3 regions of the Robertmurraya mesotrionivorans genome follow, and region 3 is predicted to be linked to each of the others. Evidence: riboswitches for the same ligand, from Rfam matches in the RefSeq annotation. Region 3 holds a riboswitch; each other region holds the start of a gene.

Region 1 (6,382 bases), on a different contig from region 3:
TCCACATCTACAAAGGTAGGGCGATACCATCCTCCATAAAACCCCTCTCTAGCAAATAAATACTCGACCCCTTCGTATGGAGTTAAGTAAACCAACCCTTCGGTTTCACCACCATCTTCCACAATATCTGCTCTTCCGCCATCACTTACTCTGAAAAGGTATTTCATGGAGTAACCCTTTAGTACGGCAGCACCGACGAGGTTTTTAAAACAGTAATCCACCCCCGCTTTTCGGAATCGTTCATCATCCATACATGAACCATACGCAAAGTAGTATACTTGTTCAGGACGATTTTTTATGAACCTATGTAACTTCCAATCTCCGTGGGTGATTTTTTCGAACTTGCTTGATTCGTCCACATTCACATACACGAGCGCTACTGTAGTGCCTTTATCAGTATGAACGGTAACATTTGTTCTGTCATACAAGTTAGACTCTTTACCCTCTTCATAATCCTCCAATGCGTCGAGCTGAGGTAAAAGGTTTTTACTAACTTCATATAACTCTCCATGCACCTTACCAGATTCATTAAGTTCGAGGGTAGGATAACCGTTACCTGTATCAAAAAGCTCACCGTTTACCCATGCCTGTTCAGCTATGCAAGTAGCTTCTCTGATTAATCCGTGATTCGTTTCATGTCGTCGTAATGTACCATAAACAAAAAGTGTAATCGTATCCATCCTTCTCCCCCATCATACAAACTATTTACCATATTTTATCATGAAAAAAATCATTACGTGAAAATCCTGTAACAGAATATTAATAATTTTATGGCAATAAATATGGAGTTTTGGGTTTTCAAATGGATTAAAACCCGATACAATGATAAAAAGCTAGAAAATTCAGTCCATTTTAAGGAGGCTTGCAAATGAAGATTATGAGTAATGAAATGTTAGTTGTCTCGTATCGGAATGCATTGAAGTCAGGTGAGGATAAAGAATGGGCGAAGTTTTTGAAGAAGGAAATTGAAAAAAGAAATTTGAAACCGACAATTAAATCGTAGGACACAACCACCGGTTCCCATGTGCCGGTGGTTTTATATATCGTACGAAAATAAACAAGACGGGTTTCCCCGTCTATAACTGATCGATCATATTTAAGTAAAGTTGTTGCGGGGGGTGACTGGAGAGTCGTTTCTCCTTTTGAGCTAATTCATTCATTTCTCTCATTTCAAGAGGAAAATCCACGTGACCACCTACAGGATAACCTTGAACACTCTCACCTGAAATAAACAATTCAATTCCATCTTCGGTAACAAAAAAGGCGTCTTCACTCAACATATACCGATGATGACATCTGCTTTTCGTTTGCATGAATTTCCCTCCACTTTTTGTTCTCAAACTCATTATATATTAAATGTTCTGAATATTCATATAGTAATTTTTAGGAAATTGTGAACAAAATTGTCGTTAATTTGTAAAAAAGATTGACACTTAGCGATTTACTGTAGTAAAGTTAGAAAAAATTAAATGTTTTGATTTCTTATCAAGAGAGGTCGAGGGTCTGGCCCTATGAAGCCTCAGCAACCATCAATTTTTTGAAAAGGTGCTAATTCCAGCAAGTATTTTACTTGGAAGATAAGAAGAATGGCTCATGTTGATAACAAAGTCTTCTTCTTAGAGAGAAGACTTTTTTTTATTATTTGGATGTTGGGAGAGACTAAAATGTACAAAAACGAAACAAAGGTAGCGCAGATCGGGAACAGAAGTGAAACTCAAACTGGGACAGTAAACCCACCTGTTTACTTTTCGACAGCTTATCGACACGAAGGAATTGGCCAATCAACTGGCTTTGATTATATTCGCACAGGTAATCCAACAAGAAAGCTTGTAGAGGCGGCAATTGCTGATTTAGAAGGCGGTGATCAAGGATTTGCCTGTAGTTCTGGAATGGCTGCAATCACTACCATTCTTGCACTCTTTGAATCTGGCGATGAATGGATCGTTTCAAGAGATTTATACGGTGGAACCTATCGAATTCTAGAGCAAGGATTTAAAAAATGGGGACTTTCGAGTACGTATGTACAAACTCATGATGTGAGCATTATCGAACAGGCCATTACTGAAAAAACGAAAGCCATTTTCATTGAAACACCAACCAATCCTCTAATGGAAGAAACGGATATTCAAGCGGTTGCTGAACTAGCGAAAAAATATAATATTTTATTAATTGTCGACAATACGTTTTACACTCCATTACTTCAAAGACCGATTGAGCTTGGAGCTGATATTGTCATTCATAGTGCTACCAAATACTTAGGTGGACATAATGATGTGCTAGCTGGCTTGATCGTCGGGAAAGGAAAAGAGGTTTGTGAACAGCTTGGATTCCACCACAACTCTATTGGAGCTGTTTTAAGTCCGTTTGACTCTTGGCTTCTTATTCGCGGGATGAAGACTTTAGCACTTAGAATGAAACAGCATGAAAAAAATGCAAGAGAGCTTGCAAGCTTCTTAAAGAATCATGAAAATGTAGTAGATGTTCTTTACCCAGGCCGTGGCGGCATGCTTTCCTTCCGAATTAAAAAAGAAGAGTGGGTTAATTCATTCTTACAAAATCTTAACCTTATTACGTTTGCAGAAAGTCTTGGGGGTGTAGAAAGCTTCATTACATACCCAGCTACACAGACACATGCGGATATTCCGGAAGAAATTCGTTTTTCAATTGGCGTTTGTAATCGCCTGCTTCGTTTCTCTGTTGGTATTGAAGACGTGGAGGATTTAATTAAAGATATTGACCAAGCTCTTACTCGTTTAAGTTCGGAGGCATAAAAATGACAAAAGAACACAATTTCTCATTTGAAACAAAACTACTTCATAATGAACATAAATTTGATCCTACTAACGGTGCTGTTTCCGTTCCTATTCAACATGCATCCACCTTTCATCAACACAGCGTGGATGAGTTTGGAAAATACGACTATGGACGAAGCGCGAATCCAACTCGTGAAGCTTTTGAAACAGTCATTGCAAATCTTGAGGAAGGCACAAACGGATATGCCTTTTCATCAGGTATGGCAGCCATTTCGACTGCGTTTCTCCTTCTCTCTCAAGGAGACCATGTAGTGATTACGGAAGACGTGTATGGTGGGACCTACAGAATGGTGACGGAAGTCCTTTCGCGTTTTGGAATCGAACACACATTTGTTGATATGACGGACCTTACAGCTGTAAAACAAGCTATTCGTCCGAATACGAAGGTTTTCTATGTAGAAACTCCTTCCAATCCGCTTTTAAAGGTGACGGATATTCGAGCCATCAGTGACATTGCAAAAAGTGTTGGAGCTTTAACTTTTGTTGACAATACATTTTTAACACCTGCTCTACAAAAGCCATTACTTCTTGGTGCGGATGTAGTGCTTCATAGTGCCACGAAGTTTCTTTCTGGTCATAGTGATGTAGTTGCTGGTGCGATAGTTGTAAACGATCCTGACCTTGCTAAACAGATTGGATTTTTACAAAACTCTTTTGGCGCTGTGTTAGGCGTTCAAGATGCTTGGTTAGTGTTACGAGGAATGAAGACCTTATCGGTTCGGATGGACTTCTCAATGAATTCTGCCCTAAAAATAGCACACTTTCTACAGAACCATCCATCTGTGAAAAAAGTGTACTACCCTGGACTTACTGATCATCCACAGTACGAAATACAAAAAGAACAATCAGAAGGTGCCGGTGCCGTTCTTTCGTTCGAGCTTGAAAGTGAAGAAGCGGTAAAACAATTTGTTGAATTAACAGAGATCCCTGTATTTGCTGTTAGTTTAGGAGCTGTTGAATCGATCCTCTCTTACCCAGCGAAAATGTCACATGCGGCAATGCCGATTGAACAACGTTTAAAAAGAGGAATCAGCCAAAGTCTCCTTCGCCTTTCTGTTGGCCTAGAACATCCAGATGATATCATTAAAGACTTCACGGCTGCCCTTGAAACGATAGCCGCGAAGAGCCAAGGAGAGAAAGTCAGATGAGCCTTTTAGATAAACTGAAAAAAGACATTGTCATTGGTGATGGTGCAATGGGTACCCTTCTCTACTCTTATGGAACGGATAGTTGTTTTGAAGAGTTAAACTTGTCGCATCCGGATGATATTTTAAACATCCATAAGACCTATCTACGAGCTGGAGCGGATGTTATTCAAACGAACACGTATGCTGCCAACTCCTTAAAGCTACAAAGATACGGTCTTGAAGATTCTGTAGAAAAAATTAATCGTGCTGCCGTAAAAATTGCGAAACAAGCTATTACAAATAAAAGCTTTGTTGTAGGAACCATTGGTGGTAACCGTGGCATCCGCCCCAACTCGTTTTCTTTAGAGGAAATTGTCCAAAGCTTTTCACAGCAACTACATTACTTATTGCTTGAAGATATTGATGGCCTGTTACTTGAAACTTACTACGATTTAGATGAAATCGAATCAGTCCTTTCCATCGCGAGAAAGGAAACCAATTTACCGATTATTGCTCAAGTTTCCATGCAGGTCCCTGGCATTATGCAAAACCGAACGCCGATTAATGAAGCTCTCTTACGTTTAGAGAGTCTTGGTGCTGATGTGGTGGGTGTGAACTGTCGACTTGGTCCCCATCATATGCTTGAAAGCTTGGAACAAGTTGAATTACCTAAAACGGCGCTTTTATCCGCGTACCCAAATGCTAGTCTTCCTACGTACACTGATGGAAAATTCCATTATGAAGGAGATGCGGATTATTTCCGAAAAAGTGCACAGGAATTCAGAGCTCAAGGTGTTCGTCTTTTAGGAGGATGCTGTGGCACGACTCCAGCCCATATTGAGGCGTTTGCTTCAGAGCTAAAAGGAACTTCGCCAGTGACGGAAAAGCAAGTTGAAGTAAAAAAAGAAGTAGTTCAAGTGAAAACTGTACAACCAAAACGTACGGAACGTCCTCTACAGGAAATTGTTAAAGAGAGATCATCAGTCATTGTTGAATTGGACCCGCCTCGAAAGCTGAACACAAAGAAATTTTTTGAAGGAGCACAAGCGCTTAAGGAAGCCGGTGTTGATGCAATTACATTAGCTGATAATTCACTAGCGTCTCCAAGAATTTGTAATACTAGCTTGGCTCAATTGACAAAAACAAATATCGGCTTACGACCACTTGTTCACATTACTTGTCGTGATCGAAATATTATTGGTCTTCAATCTCATCTAATGGGACTTCATACCCTGGGATTACATGATATTTTAGCTATTACAGGCGATCCTGCCCGTGTCGGTGATTTCCCTGGCGCGTCATCGGTATATGATGTTTCTTCATTCGAACTCATTAGCATGATTAAGCAGTTTAATGAAGGTCTGTCCCCTACTGGCAAGGACTTAGGGGAAAAAGGCGTATTTTCGGTTGCTGCCGCATTTAATCCAAATGTAAAATATATAGATAAAGCTGTTTTACGGATGGAAAAGAAAGCAAAGTATGGAGCAGATTACTTTATTACCCAACCTGTGTATTCAGAGGAAAAACTGCTAGAGATCTACCATGCAACTAGGCATATCACCCAACCTATTTACATTGGGTTAATGCCACTAACATCGAGTAAAAATGCGGAGTTTCTTCATAACGAGGTACCTGGAATAAAAATTTCTGATTCTATTAGAGAGCTAATGGCTTCTTTAAAAGATGATCCTGTTCAGTCAGCTAAAGAAGGAATCGCTATTACAAAGTCATTGATTGACGCAGCTTCTGAATTGTTTAATGGAATTTATTTAATTACTCCTTTTATGCGCTATGAAATGACCGCACAGCTCGCTACCTATACAAATACAATAAACAGCCAAGTGTTAAGGAGGAAGCTGAATGCAAACAGCATCGTTAAATGAACAACTAAATAAACGAATTCTCATCATGGATGGTGCGATGGGTACGATGCTCCAACAAGAAGCATTAACAGCTAAAGATTTTGGTGGAGAGGAGTATGAGGGTTGTAATGAAATCTTAAACCTCACTGCCCCTGATGTGATTGAAAAAATTCACCTGGAGTACTTACGTGCTGGAGCCGATATTATAGAAACAAATACATTCGGTGCAACTAGTCTAGTATTGGATGAATACGATTTAGGCTCTAAGGCGTATGAAATTAATGTGGTCGCTGCCAAGCTAGCAAGTAAGGCAAGGGATCAAATATCTACGCCTGAGTGGCCACGCTTTGTCGCAGGTTCCCTTGGCCCAACAACCAAAACATTAAGTGTAACAGGTGGAACAACCTTTTCTGCTTTAGTTGAAACATATGAGGAGCAGGTACTCGGTCTTCTAGATGGTGATGTAGATTTACTACTTCTTGAAACTAGTCAGGACTTGCTAAATGTAAAAGCTGGATTTTTAGGAATCCAAAGAGCCTTTGACCTTCGTAACCGCAAGCTCCCTATTATGATTTCAGGG
Region 2 (6,382 bases), on a different contig from region 3:
CATGTGCACTTACAAGAGTTTGGGAAAATTGTAAAAGATGCCATCCGTGAAGCGGGCGGAGTTCCATTTGAAATGAACACGATCGGTGTTGATGACGGTATTGCGATGGGACATATCGGCATGCGCTACTCACTTCCAAGTCGTGAGATCATCGCGGATTCAGTTGAAACAGTTGTGGCAGCACACTGGTTTGACGGGATGGTTTGTATTCCAAACTGTGACAAAATCACACCAGGTATGTTAATGGCATCACTTCGTTTAAATATCCCTACTGTTTTCGTAAGTGGTGGACCGATGAAGGCTGGAGTAACTAGCGATGGCAAAAAGATCTCACTTTCTTCTGTATTTGAAGGTGTAGGTGCATATCAAGCTGGAAAAATTGATGACAAGGGACTTTTAGAATTAGAACAGTTTGGCTGTCCAACATGTGGATCTTGTTCTGGTATGTTTACAGCAAACTCGATGAACTGTTTAGCAGAAGCCCTTGGATTGGCTCTTCCTGGTAATGGAACGATTTTAGCTGTAGCGCCTGAGCGTAGAGAATTCGTTAGGAAATCAGCAACTCAGTTAATGGAACTAATTGAAAAGGATATTAAGCCTCGTGATATCGTAACAGAAAAAGCAATTGACAATGCGTTTGCCCTTGATATGGCATTAGGTGGATCATCTAATACTGTACTTCACACATTAGCATTAGCTCATGAAGCAGAAATCGATTATCCAATCGGAAGAATCAATGAAGTAGCGGCTCGTGTTCCTCACTTGTCTAAGCTTGCTCCTGCTTCTGATGTGTTCATTGAAGATTTGCATGAAGCAGGTGGAGTTTCTGCGGTTCTAAATGAATTATCCAAGAAAGAAGGCGCCCTTCACTTGGATACATTAACAGTTACAGGAAAAACACTTGGTGAAAATATTGCTGGCTGTGATGTAAAGAACTATGATGTAATTCATTCCATTGATAATCCATTTAGTGAAAAGGGTGGACTTGCTGTATTATTTGGAAACCTCGCTCCAGATGGTGCCATCATTAAAACAGGTGGAATCACTGGTGGAAATCGTCATGAAGGACCTGCTGTTGTGTTTGATTCACAAGACGAAGCTCTTCACGGCATTGCGAACGGAAAAGTTAAAGAAGGCGACGTTGTAGTGATCCGTTACGAAGGACCAAAAGGTGGACCTGGTATGCCTGAAATGCTAGCCCCTACTTCTCAAATCATGGGAATGGGACTTGGCGCGAAGGTTGCTCTTGTAACAGATGGACGCTTCTCTGGTGCTTCACGTGGATTGTCTATCGGCCACGCATCACCGGAAGCTGCAGAAGGTGGACCATTAGCGTTTATCCAAAATGGAGATCAAATTGTAATCGATGTTGACGCTCGTTCCATGGACGTTGTTCTATCTGACGAAGAATGGGCAGAGCGTAAAGCAAACTGGAAAGGCTTTGAACCAAAGGTGAAAAAGGGTTATCTAGCTCGTTATTCGAAGCTTGTAACATCTGCTAGCACCGGTGGAGTTATGAAAATTTAATTTTTTTCACCCATTCACTTTTTGGTGGATGGGTGTTTTTATCTTTTTTTCAAAAAATTTCTCACTTACAGCCCCAGGTGTGTAAGCGTTCCCTCCTCTTCCCTCTATCAAAAACAGCTGTTGACACTTCTCACCTGTTAGATTTATGATTCATGTAACAAATTAATAAGACCTTTTACTTATCAAGAGTGACCGAGGGATTAGGCCCTATGACGTCCGGCAACCTCCATTTCATGGAACGGTGCCACTTCCTACAGAATGATTCCATTCTGAAAGATAAGTCGTATATATATAACGATGCCTCTTTCTGATTGGAAAGAGGCATTTTTGTATTTTCATAGCTTAAGGGGTGACAGAGATGATCGAAGTAAAAGACTTGGTGAAAGTCTATCAAACGAAAAAAGGTGAAGTAACCGGTGTGGACCATGTGTCACTTACCGTGAATAAAGGCGAGATTTTTGGAATTGTTGGCTATAGTGGTGCGGGCAAAAGTTCTTTGTTACGCTGTCTGAATTTATTAGAGGCTCCGACTTCAGGCGAAATTAAGATCGATGGTGTTTCCCTTACTTCTCTTGGGAAAAAGGAGCTTCGGAGCGCTCGTCAAAAAATCGGGATGATCTTCCAACACTTCTATCTCGTAAGCTCAAAGACGGTTTTTGAAAACGTAGCATTTGCTCTAAAAGCGGCTCATAAATCAAAGGCAGAAATTGATGCACGAGTAACAGAGCTACTTGAAATGGTCGGCTTGTCCGATAAACGTGATGTGTATCCGTCACAGCTAAGCGGTGGACAAAAGCAACGTGTAGGGATTGCGAGAGCATTAGCGAATAATCCCTCCGTTCTCCTTTGTGATGAAGCTACCTCTGCCCTAGACCCGAGCACGACCAAATCAATTTTATCTTTGTTAAAAAAGATTAACCAAGAGCTAGGGTTAACGATTGTACTGATCACACATGAGATGGAAGTCGTAAAAGAGATTTGTGACCGCATGGCGGTGATGCAGGATGGTCGAATTGTTGAGGAAGGTCAAGTGTATGATTTGTTCGCAAATCCGACATATGAACTTACGAAGGAATTCATCAGTACAATTCTTCAATTTGATTTACCAAAACACTTGCTAACTTCAAGCAAAGGAAAGATTGTGAAGATCCATTTCCGTGGGGTGATTGCTGAGGAATCAGTGATTTCAGATGCGCTACAGAAGTTCCAAGTGAAGGGCAATATTTTACACGGCAAAATCGAGTACATAAAAGAGACCCCTCTAGGGATTTTCATTATGGAGCTTACTGGAGATCATGCTGAAGTGGAAAAAGCCCTTCAATACATTACATCTCGAACAGAAAGCTTGGAGGTGATCAGAGATGCCGCTTAATAGCTTGATAGAGTTACTACCCGATTTAAACAAAGCCTTTTTTGAAACGATTTATATGGTGGGAATATCGATTGTGGTAGCCATGATTATCGGCTTGCCTGTGGGGGTACTATTATTTGTTACCGACCGTGGATTGTTTTTAGAGAATTCACTATTTAATCAGATTGTTGGATTTTTAGTGAACATGATTCGCTCGGTTCCGTTTATCATCTTGCTCATTGCCCTTTTGCCATTGGCAGACTTGATCGCTGGATCAACAATCGGGCCAACTGCCGCTTCTGTTTCACTCTCAGTAGCTGCGATTCCATTCTTTGCTAGATTGGTAGAACAGTCACTTCGTGAGATCGATAAGGGAGTCATCGAAGCAGCAGTCGCGGTCGGCGCTTCCCCGTGGATGATCATCAAGGAGGTTCTTCTTCCAGAGGCGAAACCAGGGATCATCCAAGGCGTGACCATTACGATTATTAGTTTAGTCGCATACTCTGCGATGGCTGGCATCGTTGGCGGCGGCGGTGTCGGAGATCTTGCTATCCGGTTCGGTTACTACCGATACGACAATACCGTCATGATCACCACCGTTATCATCCTAATCTGCTTAGTCCAGCTCATCCAATTTTTTGGTGACCGACTAGCAAAAGCAGTAAACAAAAGATAAATCACATGTAAGCACTGTCCACTCCAGACGGACAAAAATGCACCAACTGTCCACGAAGGGTGACAGACACCATAAAACTATTGGGGGAATATTTACGATGAGAAAGTTATTTTTGAGTTTTGTAATTTTGATTGCTATTGCGGCTCTTGCAGCTTGCGGTGGAAGTTCTGAGGAAGCTTCTTCTTCTGAGGAAAGTGCGACTACGAAAAAAGAAGTGAAAATTGGAGCAACATCTGGTCCATACAGCGACATGGTATCAAACGCGATTAAGCCGTTATTAGAGGAAAAAGGCTATGAAGTAGAAGTAGTAGAATTCAGTGACTATGTTCAACCAAACCTTGCGTTATCAAAAGGTGACCTTGATGCAAACCTATTCCAGCACAAAATCTACATGGAAAACTTTGCAAAAGAAAATAAGATTGAACTTTCTGATGTGATTTCAGTACCAACCGCACCAATGGGAATCTACTCTAAGACGTTTACTTCTATCGATGAGATCGCTGATGGCGCTGCTATTGCGATTCCTAATGACCCAACAAATGCAGCACGTGCTTTCTTAATTTTAGAAGACCTCGGTTTAATTACATTAAATGCTGATGCTAACCCATTAACCGTTTCTGAAAAAGACGTAGAAAACAACGTAAAAAATCTTGTATTCCAACCAATTGAAGCAGCTCAACTTCCACGTGCAGTTGATAGTGTAGACCTTGCTGCTGTACCAGGAAATTTCGCATTAGCGGCAAAAATGGACTTACTAGACGCATTACAGCTTGAAAACATGCTCGACCAATACCGTAACCGTGTGGTAGTAGATACAAAGAATATTGATAGTCAATTTGCGAAAGATCTGAAAGAAGTCGTAGAATCGGAAGAATTTGAAGCTATTATCGATGAAGATTTCCAAGGCTTCGGAAAACCGGAATGGATGGTAAATCGCTAATTGGAGAACTCAAAAACAACGCCGTTTTTCCGGCGTTGTTTTTAATAGAAAAGATTGAGGACAGTGACAAAATTAGAAGTTCGTGGTGCTCCCTCCTATTATGCATGTTATGAGGGTTCGTTAAACGACCTAGAAAATTTACTTCTCTCCAATTCAATTAATCATTGCTTAGTGATTCATGGAGAAGAATCTTGGAAAGCAGCATCATCCTATATACCAGAAATATCCAATGTAGAGCTTACCTTTGTTCCCTATCATGGTGAGTGCTCATTACATGAAGTACAAAGAATCTCAACGATAGCCAATGGCACAAGTATCGACGCTATTATTGGAATAGGAGGAGGGAAAGTACTAGATCTTACAAAGGCAGTGGCACACGAAACAAACACTGAAGCCATTCTCATCCCGACACTTGCCTCCACCTGCTCTGCTTGGACACCATTGAGTGTGTTTTATACAGACAAAGGTGAATTCACTCATTACACCATTTTTCCGAAAAGCACACTTATTGTTTTAATTGAACCTAGTATCATTCTTCATTCACCGGTTAAGTATGTCCGAGCAGGAATTGCAGACACATTAGCCAAATGGTACGAAGCCGATGTGTTAGTACGTGAATTACAAGATCTACCGCTACCTGTAAAAATTGCCCATCAAAGTGCAAGACTATGTCAGATTGTTTTACTAGAACATAGCCAAGCTGCATTAGAGGCGATGGAAGCAAAAACATCGTCTCCTGCTTTTCTTCAAGTAATTGAAGCAATCATCGCAGCAGGTGGCATGGTCGGTGGCTTCGGAGACCGTTATGGGAGAATCGCTGCTGCCCACTCTGTACATAATGGACTAACGGTTGCACCGGAAACTCATCATCTTCTTCACGGTGAAAAGGTAGCATACGGCATTCTAGTTCAGCTTGTACTCGAGGGAAATTTAGAAGAGGTTGCCTCTCTTCTTTCTTTTTATCAATCCCTAAAGCTTCCTATTTTACTAAGGGATCTTGGATTATTTAACTCTGAAAAACTTACGCCTATCGCCGAGAGAACGGTAGCGTCTGGTGAGTCCATTCATTACTTGGAGAAAAACTATACTTCAGACGATATATTAACCGCTATTCTAACACTTGAATCATTTGTTCATCCCCTTTTCTAACAGGACAACGGGGATTTTTTTCAAGGGAAATGTATCCAAATAGAACTTTTTTATTCAATGTTCACAAAATGTTACCAACTATTATTATCAATTTTTAGTACCTAGTAATATATATCACATCATTTTCCCATACTACATGCTAGAATCTAATGGAGATTAAAAGAAATGGGTGATAATCATGAATTTTCCTCAGTTAAAAATCGGACATATGCTTCCGAAAGCTCCGATTATTCAAGGTGGCATGGGTGTAGGAATTTCCCTTAGCAAGCTTGCATCTGCTGTTGCAAATGCAGGTGGAATTGGCATAATTTCGGGTACAGGGATTTCCGTTGAAGAAATGAGAAACCATATTCGTCAAGCGAAGGCGCTTGTGAAAAAGGATGCAGGATATATTGGTGTAAATGTGTTATTTGCAATGAATGACTTTGCAGAGAAAATGAAGGCGGCACTTGAAGAAAAGGTCGATTTTATTATTTCAGGTGCAGGGATTTCAAGGGATATGTATGCATGGGGCAAGAAAGCAGGTATTCCCGTTCTTTCAATTGTGTCCTCTGCTAAGCTAGCGAAAATGTCGGAGCGCCTTGGTGCAGCGGCAGTTGTTGTTGAAGGAAATGAAGCGGGTGGACATCTTGGGACCGAACGTCCATTATTTGATATTCTTCCTGAAGTTGTGGAGGCAGTATCGATCCCGGTTATCGCAGCGGGTGGAATCATGACAGGGGCAGACATTGCCAAAGCG
Region 3 (6,382 bases):
CTTTGCTGTATGTGGAAACAAGTTCTCCTTCATTATTTATGACAAGCAGTGTGTTATACACACCGTTGTTTTCTTGAGAAGCAACAGATCCACCAACTATATGCACACGATGTTGTTTAGCTAATTTCTGCAAAAATTCAATGCTCTTTTTTGCTTCCACGTCTGCAAGAACATCGAGGCGGGTTAAATCATAACCTGTTGTCCATAACTCTGGAAGAATGACTAAGTCAGGTTTTTCAGCCATTGCTGACTCTATTAATCTTTCCGCTTTTTGAAAGTTTTCTTCTACATTTCCAAAGCTTATGTCCATCTGAATACAGGAAACTCTCATAAGAAACCACCTTTTCTAAAAAAATATTAGTAAAAATACTTTACAAGTTGTCATTTACGATATACATTTGTGACTAGTTTTTCAATATAAAAATTGCCAATTACCCGAATATATAAAGTAGGTGGAAAAATGATGATATATCCTCAATCAAAATTATTAAAAAGCTTACCTAAACAATTCTTCGCTTCACTTGTTGCAAAAGTAAATAAGCAGATCAGTGATGGTCATGATGTGATAAACCTTGGACAGGGAAACCCTGATCAACCGACAGCTTCACATATCGTAAAAGCACTGCAAGTGGCAGCAGAGAATCCGAATAATCACAAATACTCTCCCTTCCAAGGCTTCGCATCATTAAAAGAGGCTGCTGCGACATTTTATAAAAGAGAATATAACGTAGATATCAATCCAGAGAAAGAAGTTGCCATCCTTTTCGGAGGCAAAGCTGGGCTTGTTGAAATCCCACAATGCCTATTAAACCCAGGTGAACATGTTCTCGTCCCCGATCCGGGTTATCCTGACTATTGGTCGGGAGTTGCTCTTGCACAAGCAGAAATGATTACGATGCCATTGAAGGAGGAGAATCAATTTCTTCCCGATTATTCAGCTCTAACAGATAGCGAGCTTGAAAAGGCTAAGCTTATGTTCTTAAATTATCCGAATAACCCGACAGGCGCAATAGCCAATGCTAATTTTTTTGAGGATACGGTTGCACTAGCTAAAGAGCACGAGATTTGTGTTGTTCATGATTTTGCCTATGGAGCGATAGGCTTTAATGGTCATAAACCGATTAGTTTTCTACAAACAGAAGGTGCAAAAGACGTAGGGATTGAAATTTATACGTTATCTAAGACGTATAATATGGCTGGTTGGAGAGTAGGCTTTGCGGTTGGAAATGAAAGTGTCATTGCAGCCCTTAATTTGTTGCAAGACCATTTATATGTAAGTCTTTTTGGAGCTGTCCAAGAAGCGGCAGTTGCCGCATTAACTGAGTCTCAAAGTTGTGTTCGTGAGTTAAATGCATTGTACGAATCTAGAAGAGACGTCTTTATCGGAGGACTTCAAGAATTAGGTTGGAATGTCGTAGCTCCGGAGGGGTCATTCTTTGCATGGCTAAAGGTTCCTACTGGTTATACATCTGAACAATTTTCAGATCTATTACTAGAAAAAGCACATATTGCTGTTGCCCCTGGAGTTGGTTTTGGTACATGGGGAGAAGGCTATGTCCGAGTTGGGTTACTAACCTCGGAAGCACGTTTGCGAGAAGCGGTTGAAAGAATTTCAAAGCTCCAAATTTTTAGTTAATGTATTGACAGTCGAATTAAATTCTGGAATAATCAAAATCAATTGAAAGTATAAACAATAATTCCATAATGAAAACATTCGTTTTCTTATCAAGAGCAGGTGGAGGGACGAGCCCGACGAAGCCCGGCAACCGACTTACATGTTTTGTAAGCACGGTGCTAATTCTTGCAGCAAAGGCTGATAGATAAGGAGATGTTAGTTTACGATACTAACCTCTTCCTGATGATAAGAAGAGGTTTTTTTATGTATATGCGTATAGGAGAGAAAGGACGAAAGCAAATGAGTGAGATCATCGCAACGTACTTGGTACATGACGCCAAACACAATCCTGAGAAAAAAGCAGAGGAAATTGCGCTTGGTTTAACGGTTGGTTCATGGACTCAATTACAAAAGCTTGAGCAAGAGCAATTGAAAAAATATAAAGGTAGAGTTATTTCCGCAGAAAAATTACACATAGATGAACATACGAATGAAACGGTAGCGGTGTTAAAAATCGCTTATCCTTCAAATAACTTTTCGCTAGATCTTCCAGCTATTTTAACAACGGTGTTTGGAAAGCTGTCTCTTGACGGGAAGATTAAGCTATTAGATCTTGATTTTTCACAAGAGTTAAAATCGGCTTTTCCAGGTCCTAAGTTTGGTATTAATGGTCTAAGAGAGAAGCTTGGGGTATATGATCGTCCGTTATTGATGAGTATTTTTAAAGGAATTCTTGGTAGAGATCTTCCATTCCTCTTCAGCCAATTGCGCGAACAGGCATTGGGTGGAGTCGATTTTGTAAAAGATGACGAAATTCTTTTTGAAAACCCATTAACTCCTTTTGAACAGAGAATTACTGGTGGAAGAGAAGTTCTGCAACAGGTTTATGAAGAAACGGGACATCGTACCTTGTATGCTGTGAACTTGACAGGACGTACGTCTCAATTAATTGACAAAGCTAAAAGAGCAAAAGAACTTGGTGCGGACTTACTATTATTTAATGTGTTTGCGTATGGTCTTGATGTTCTTCAAGAATTACGCGAAGAAGAGGGTGTTGGTCTTCCGATTATGGCACATCCAGCTGTGAGTGGAGCACTCACTTCGTCTGATGTATACGGAATTTCTCATTCCCTACTACTTGGAAAATTGTTGCGTTACGCTGGAGCCGACTTGTCTCTATTCCCATCTCCATACGGTTCGGTGGCTTTGGAAAAGAAAGCAGCATTATCGATTGCTGAAGCGTTAACAGATCAATCAGAAGCTATGAATAAGGGCTTTCCAGTGCCTTCAGCTGGTATTCATCCTGGACTTGTTCCACTTTTACTACAAGATTTTGGCTTAGATAGTGTCATTAATGCTGGTGGTGGCGTTCATGGGCATCCGGCTGGTGCGAAAGGTGGAGGTCTTGCTTTCCGCCAAGCTATTGAGTTAAGTCAAAAAGGATTGCCATTGAGAGAAAACTCGCAGCAATATCCTGAACTGGCAACTGCAATCGAACTGTGGGGAGTCACTGAGGTGGCGAAACAATCATGACCAAGAAAATAGCCGTATTTTGTGATTTCGATGGCACGATTACCGAGAAGGATAATATTATTGCCATTATGAAAAAATTTGCTCCTCCCGAATGGGAAGCGCTGAAGGACGACATATTATCTGAGAGGATTTCGATCAGAGAAGGAGTGGGAAAGCTTTTCTCGTTACTGCCTTCCTCAAAAAAAGAAGAGATCATTACGTATTCATTAGAAAATGTTAGAATTCGCAAAGGATTTCCTGATTTTGTGAAGTTTTTGAAAGAACAGGATATTCCTTTGTATATTGTTAGTGGTGGTATTGATTTCTTTGTATATCCCATTTTACAAGCTTATGGCCCTTTTTCAGGAGTGTATTGTAATGCTGCTGATTTTAGTGGCGAATATATCAATATTCTTTGGCCAAATGCATGTGATGAACATTGCCAAAATGATTGCGGCTGCTGTAAACCTAGTATTATTCGTGGGCTTAAAGAAGATTTCTACAAAGTCGTTATTGGTGATTCAGTAACCGATTTGCAAGCAGCTAAACAGGCTGATCTAGTCATTGCAAGAGAACTACTATTAGAAAAATCGAAAGAGTATGGCTTGAATCATAGAGAGTTTGTTGATTTCTATGATGTGATCAAGCATATGTCGAAGGTTAGGAGTTGATTGGATGAGTCTGTTAACAGAACGTTGGGAGCAGCTTGCTGATGTGAAGGATGAGCTTGCTGTTCGAGATTGGTTTATGGGAACGAGCGGGAATTTAGCTATAAAGGTTAGCGACAATCCTATACAATTCTTAGTAACAGCAAGTGGCAAGGATAAGCGGAAGCGAACGTCAGAGGATTTTCTGCTCGTCGATGGAAATGGAAACCCAGTAAATGAGACACATTTGAAGCCATCTGCTGAAACCTTATTACATGTGGAAATCTATAAAAAAACAGCTGCTGGTTGTAGTTTACATGTTCATACGATTGATAATAATATCATATCTGAATTATATGGCGATCAAGGAGAAATCACCTTTACTGGCCAGGAACTCATTAAAGCATTTGATTTATGGGAAGAGGATGCCGTTCTTCGAGTTCCCATTATCAGTAATCCAGCACATATTCCGACACTAGCACAGGAGTTTAGTGAGCATGTAAAAGAGGATAAAGGCGTTGTGTTAATCAGAAATCATGGGATAACCGTTTGGGGAAAAAATGCATTCGAGGCAAAAAAACTACTCGAAGCATCCGAATTTTTATTTCGCTATCATCTAAGACTTTTAGAATATAAAAAATAAAATTTAAAGGAGTAAAAAAATGGCACATATCGTATTTCAAAGTACAAAAGAAGAAATTAAAGATCAAAAAGAAGTGGCAGCGTTTTTACAATCTCAAGAGGTAATCTATGAGCACTGGGATATTACAAAACTTCCTAGCAACCTTCAAGAGAAATATATTTTAACAGATGAAGAGAAAGCAGAAATCTTATCTGTATTCTCAACTGAAATTACCGAAATTTCAGAGAAGCGTGGATACAAAGCACAGGATGTTATTTCTCTTGCTGAACACACTCCAAACCTAGAGCAACTATTAACGAACTTCCAACAAGAACACCACCATACAGACGATGAGGTCCGCTTTATTGTTAGTGGACACGGAGTGTTTATTATCCAAGGATTAGACGGAGAATTTTTCGAGGTGTTTCTAAACCCTGGTGATCTTATTTCAGTTCCTCCGAATGTTAGACATTATTTTACCCTTCAAGAGGATAGAAAAGTTGTTGCCATCCGTATTTTTGTAACAACTGAAGGATGGGTTCCAATCTACGAAAAAAATGAAGTAGAAGCTTAAAAATAGTTTTCAAGGCACTAGAGTCTAAACACCTAGTGTCTTTATTGCTTTTGGTGGATAAAATCGATAATTGTCGAAAAGTAATAGGGATTTTAGGGTGTTTTTTGTCGTATACAGAAATATTAAGAAAACTATGTCTTATTTTGCGATTCTATTTACTTTTATTCAAATTCTTGCAATAATTCATCAAGTGATGATTTTTATTTAGGGGATTTAAGGAGTATTAGGAGGTTAACGGGGTGCAGCAGAATAGCAGAGAAATGCTTGCCACGATTCAACAAATGAGAGAGAAAATGATTGAATCTGCACAAGCAAATGGTCTAGGTGGGGAAGAGACAATTGAGTGTAGTCAGGAGCTAGATAAGCTAATTTTTGAATATCAATGCTTATCACAAGAGAAGAAGAAAAGCAAAAAAGAAATAAAGATTACCAGAAAACAAGCTATGTTTGTATGGCCTAATAACATCATATGCGTTTAAATAGATTGAAAAGGAAGGAGACGATAGCGCTCCTTCCTTTTTTGTAGGTATTCTAATGAATAGCTCGTTTTTTAAATCTTCCCCCTCTAACTTCGGCAATGTCTGCAACGGCCAGAAAGGCATTACTATCTAGATCCTCTACAATGAGCTTGAGCTTTGCTTCTTCCAGTCGTGTAATGACACAGAAGATAACCTTTTTATCGTCTCCTGTATAGGCTCCTTCTCCAGTAAGGAAGGTGACACCCCGGCCGAGTCGAGCCAAAATCGCATCACCAATTTCTTTATGCTTATCGCTAATGATCCATGCAGATTTTGATTGATCTAACCCTTCAATAACGATATCAATTGTTTTAAAAGCAATAAAATAAGCTAGGATCGAATACATCGCTCGGTCCCATCCAAACACAAATCCCCCGGTACCAAAAATAAAAATATTAAAAAACATGATCACTTCTCCAACAGAAAAAGGAACCTTTTTATTGATTAATATGGCAAGGATTTCTGTGCCGTCCAGTGATCCTCCATAGCGGATGACGATTCCTACACCAGCACCTAAGGCAATCCCTCCAAAAACCGTTGCTAACAGGATGTCATCAGTAAAGGCAGGAACAGGATGTAGATATACGGTTGTGATTGATAATATGGTTATAGCGAAGAGTGTAGATAGTGCGAAGGTTTTTCCGATTTGTTTATATCCGATGAAAAAGAATGGAACATTTAAAATGAAGATGATTAGACCGATTTTAATCGCAGTAATATGAGACAAAATAATTGAAATCCCGACGATTCCACCATCCATAATTTGATTGGGTATAAGGAAAATCTCTAATCCTACAGCCATTAGGATAGCGCCAATAAAAATAAAAATAGCTCTTTTAATAATACTCTTTTTCGGTAATTTTCGGTGCTGTATATGGTTCTCTAAATTCATTT

Evidence for each region. A riboswitch is a leader RNA that binds a small molecule or an ion and turns the genes downstream of it on or off. The one in region 3 is predicted to bind S-adenosylmethionine.
Region 1: linked by a shared signal. The riboswitch ahead of ACRX5O_RS10890 (methionine biosynthesis PLP-dependent protein) and the one ahead of ACRX5O_RS13380 (2,3-diketo-5-methylthiopentyl-1-phosphate enolase) in region 3 are both predicted to bind S-adenosylmethionine.
Region 2: linked by a shared signal. The riboswitch ahead of ACRX5O_RS08530 (methionine ABC transporter ATP-binding protein) and the one ahead of ACRX5O_RS13380 (2,3-diketo-5-methylthiopentyl-1-phosphate enolase) in region 3 are both predicted to bind S-adenosylmethionine.

The regions. Positions count from the first base shown of each region.
Region 1 is NZ_JBPCCH010000005.1:108,304-114,685, reverse strand. Features, by position in the region: gene ACRX5O_RS10905 (gamma-glutamylcyclotransferase family protein) at 1-680, opposite strand, end outside; gene sda (sporulation histidine kinase inhibitor Sda) at 869-1,003, shown strand; gene ACRX5O_RS10895 (hypothetical protein) at 1,077-1,313, opposite strand; SAM riboswitch class I at 1,480-1,584, shown strand; gene ACRX5O_RS10890 (methionine biosynthesis PLP-dependent protein) at 1,665-2,771, shown strand; gene metC (cystathionine beta-lyase) at 2,774-3,961, shown strand; gene ACRX5O_RS10880 (bifunctional homocysteine S-methyltransferase/methylenetetrahydrofolate reductase) at 3,958-5,823, shown strand; gene metH (methionine synthase) at 5,801-6,382, shown strand, end outside.
Region 2 is NZ_JBPCCH010000004.1:14,519-20,900, reverse strand. Features, by position in the region: gene ilvD (dihydroxy-acid dehydratase) at 1-1,527, shown strand, start outside; SAM riboswitch class I at 1,704-1,810, shown strand; gene ACRX5O_RS08530 (methionine ABC transporter ATP-binding protein) at 1,886-2,899, shown strand; gene ACRX5O_RS08525 (methionine ABC transporter permease) at 2,889-3,554, shown strand; gene ACRX5O_RS08520 (MetQ/NlpA family ABC transporter substrate-binding protein) at 3,652-4,494, shown strand; gene ACRX5O_RS08515 (iron-containing alcohol dehydrogenase family protein) at 4,558-5,643, shown strand; gene ACRX5O_RS08510 (NAD(P)H-dependent flavin oxidoreductase) at 5,822-6,382, shown strand, end outside.
Region 3 is NZ_JBPCCH010000007.1:122,066-128,447, forward strand. Features, by position in the region: gene ACRX5O_RS13370 (carbon-nitrogen family hydrolase) at 1-331, opposite strand, end outside; gene ACRX5O_RS13375 (pyridoxal phosphate-dependent aminotransferase) at 461-1,636, shown strand; SAM riboswitch class I at 1,720-1,827, shown strand; gene ACRX5O_RS13380 (2,3-diketo-5-methylthiopentyl-1-phosphate enolase) at 1,916-3,148, shown strand; gene ACRX5O_RS13385 (2-hydroxy-3-keto-5-methylthiopentenyl-1-phosphate phosphatase) at 3,145-3,798, shown strand; gene ACRX5O_RS13390 (methylthioribulose 1-phosphate dehydratase) at 3,803-4,417, shown strand; gene ACRX5O_RS13395 (1,2-dihydroxy-3-keto-5-methylthiopentene dioxygenase) at 4,437-4,970, shown strand; gene ACRX5O_RS13400 (Spo0E family sporulation regulatory protein-aspartic acid phosphatase) at 5,210-5,449, shown strand; gene ACRX5O_RS13405 (YitT family protein) at 5,502-6,380, opposite strand.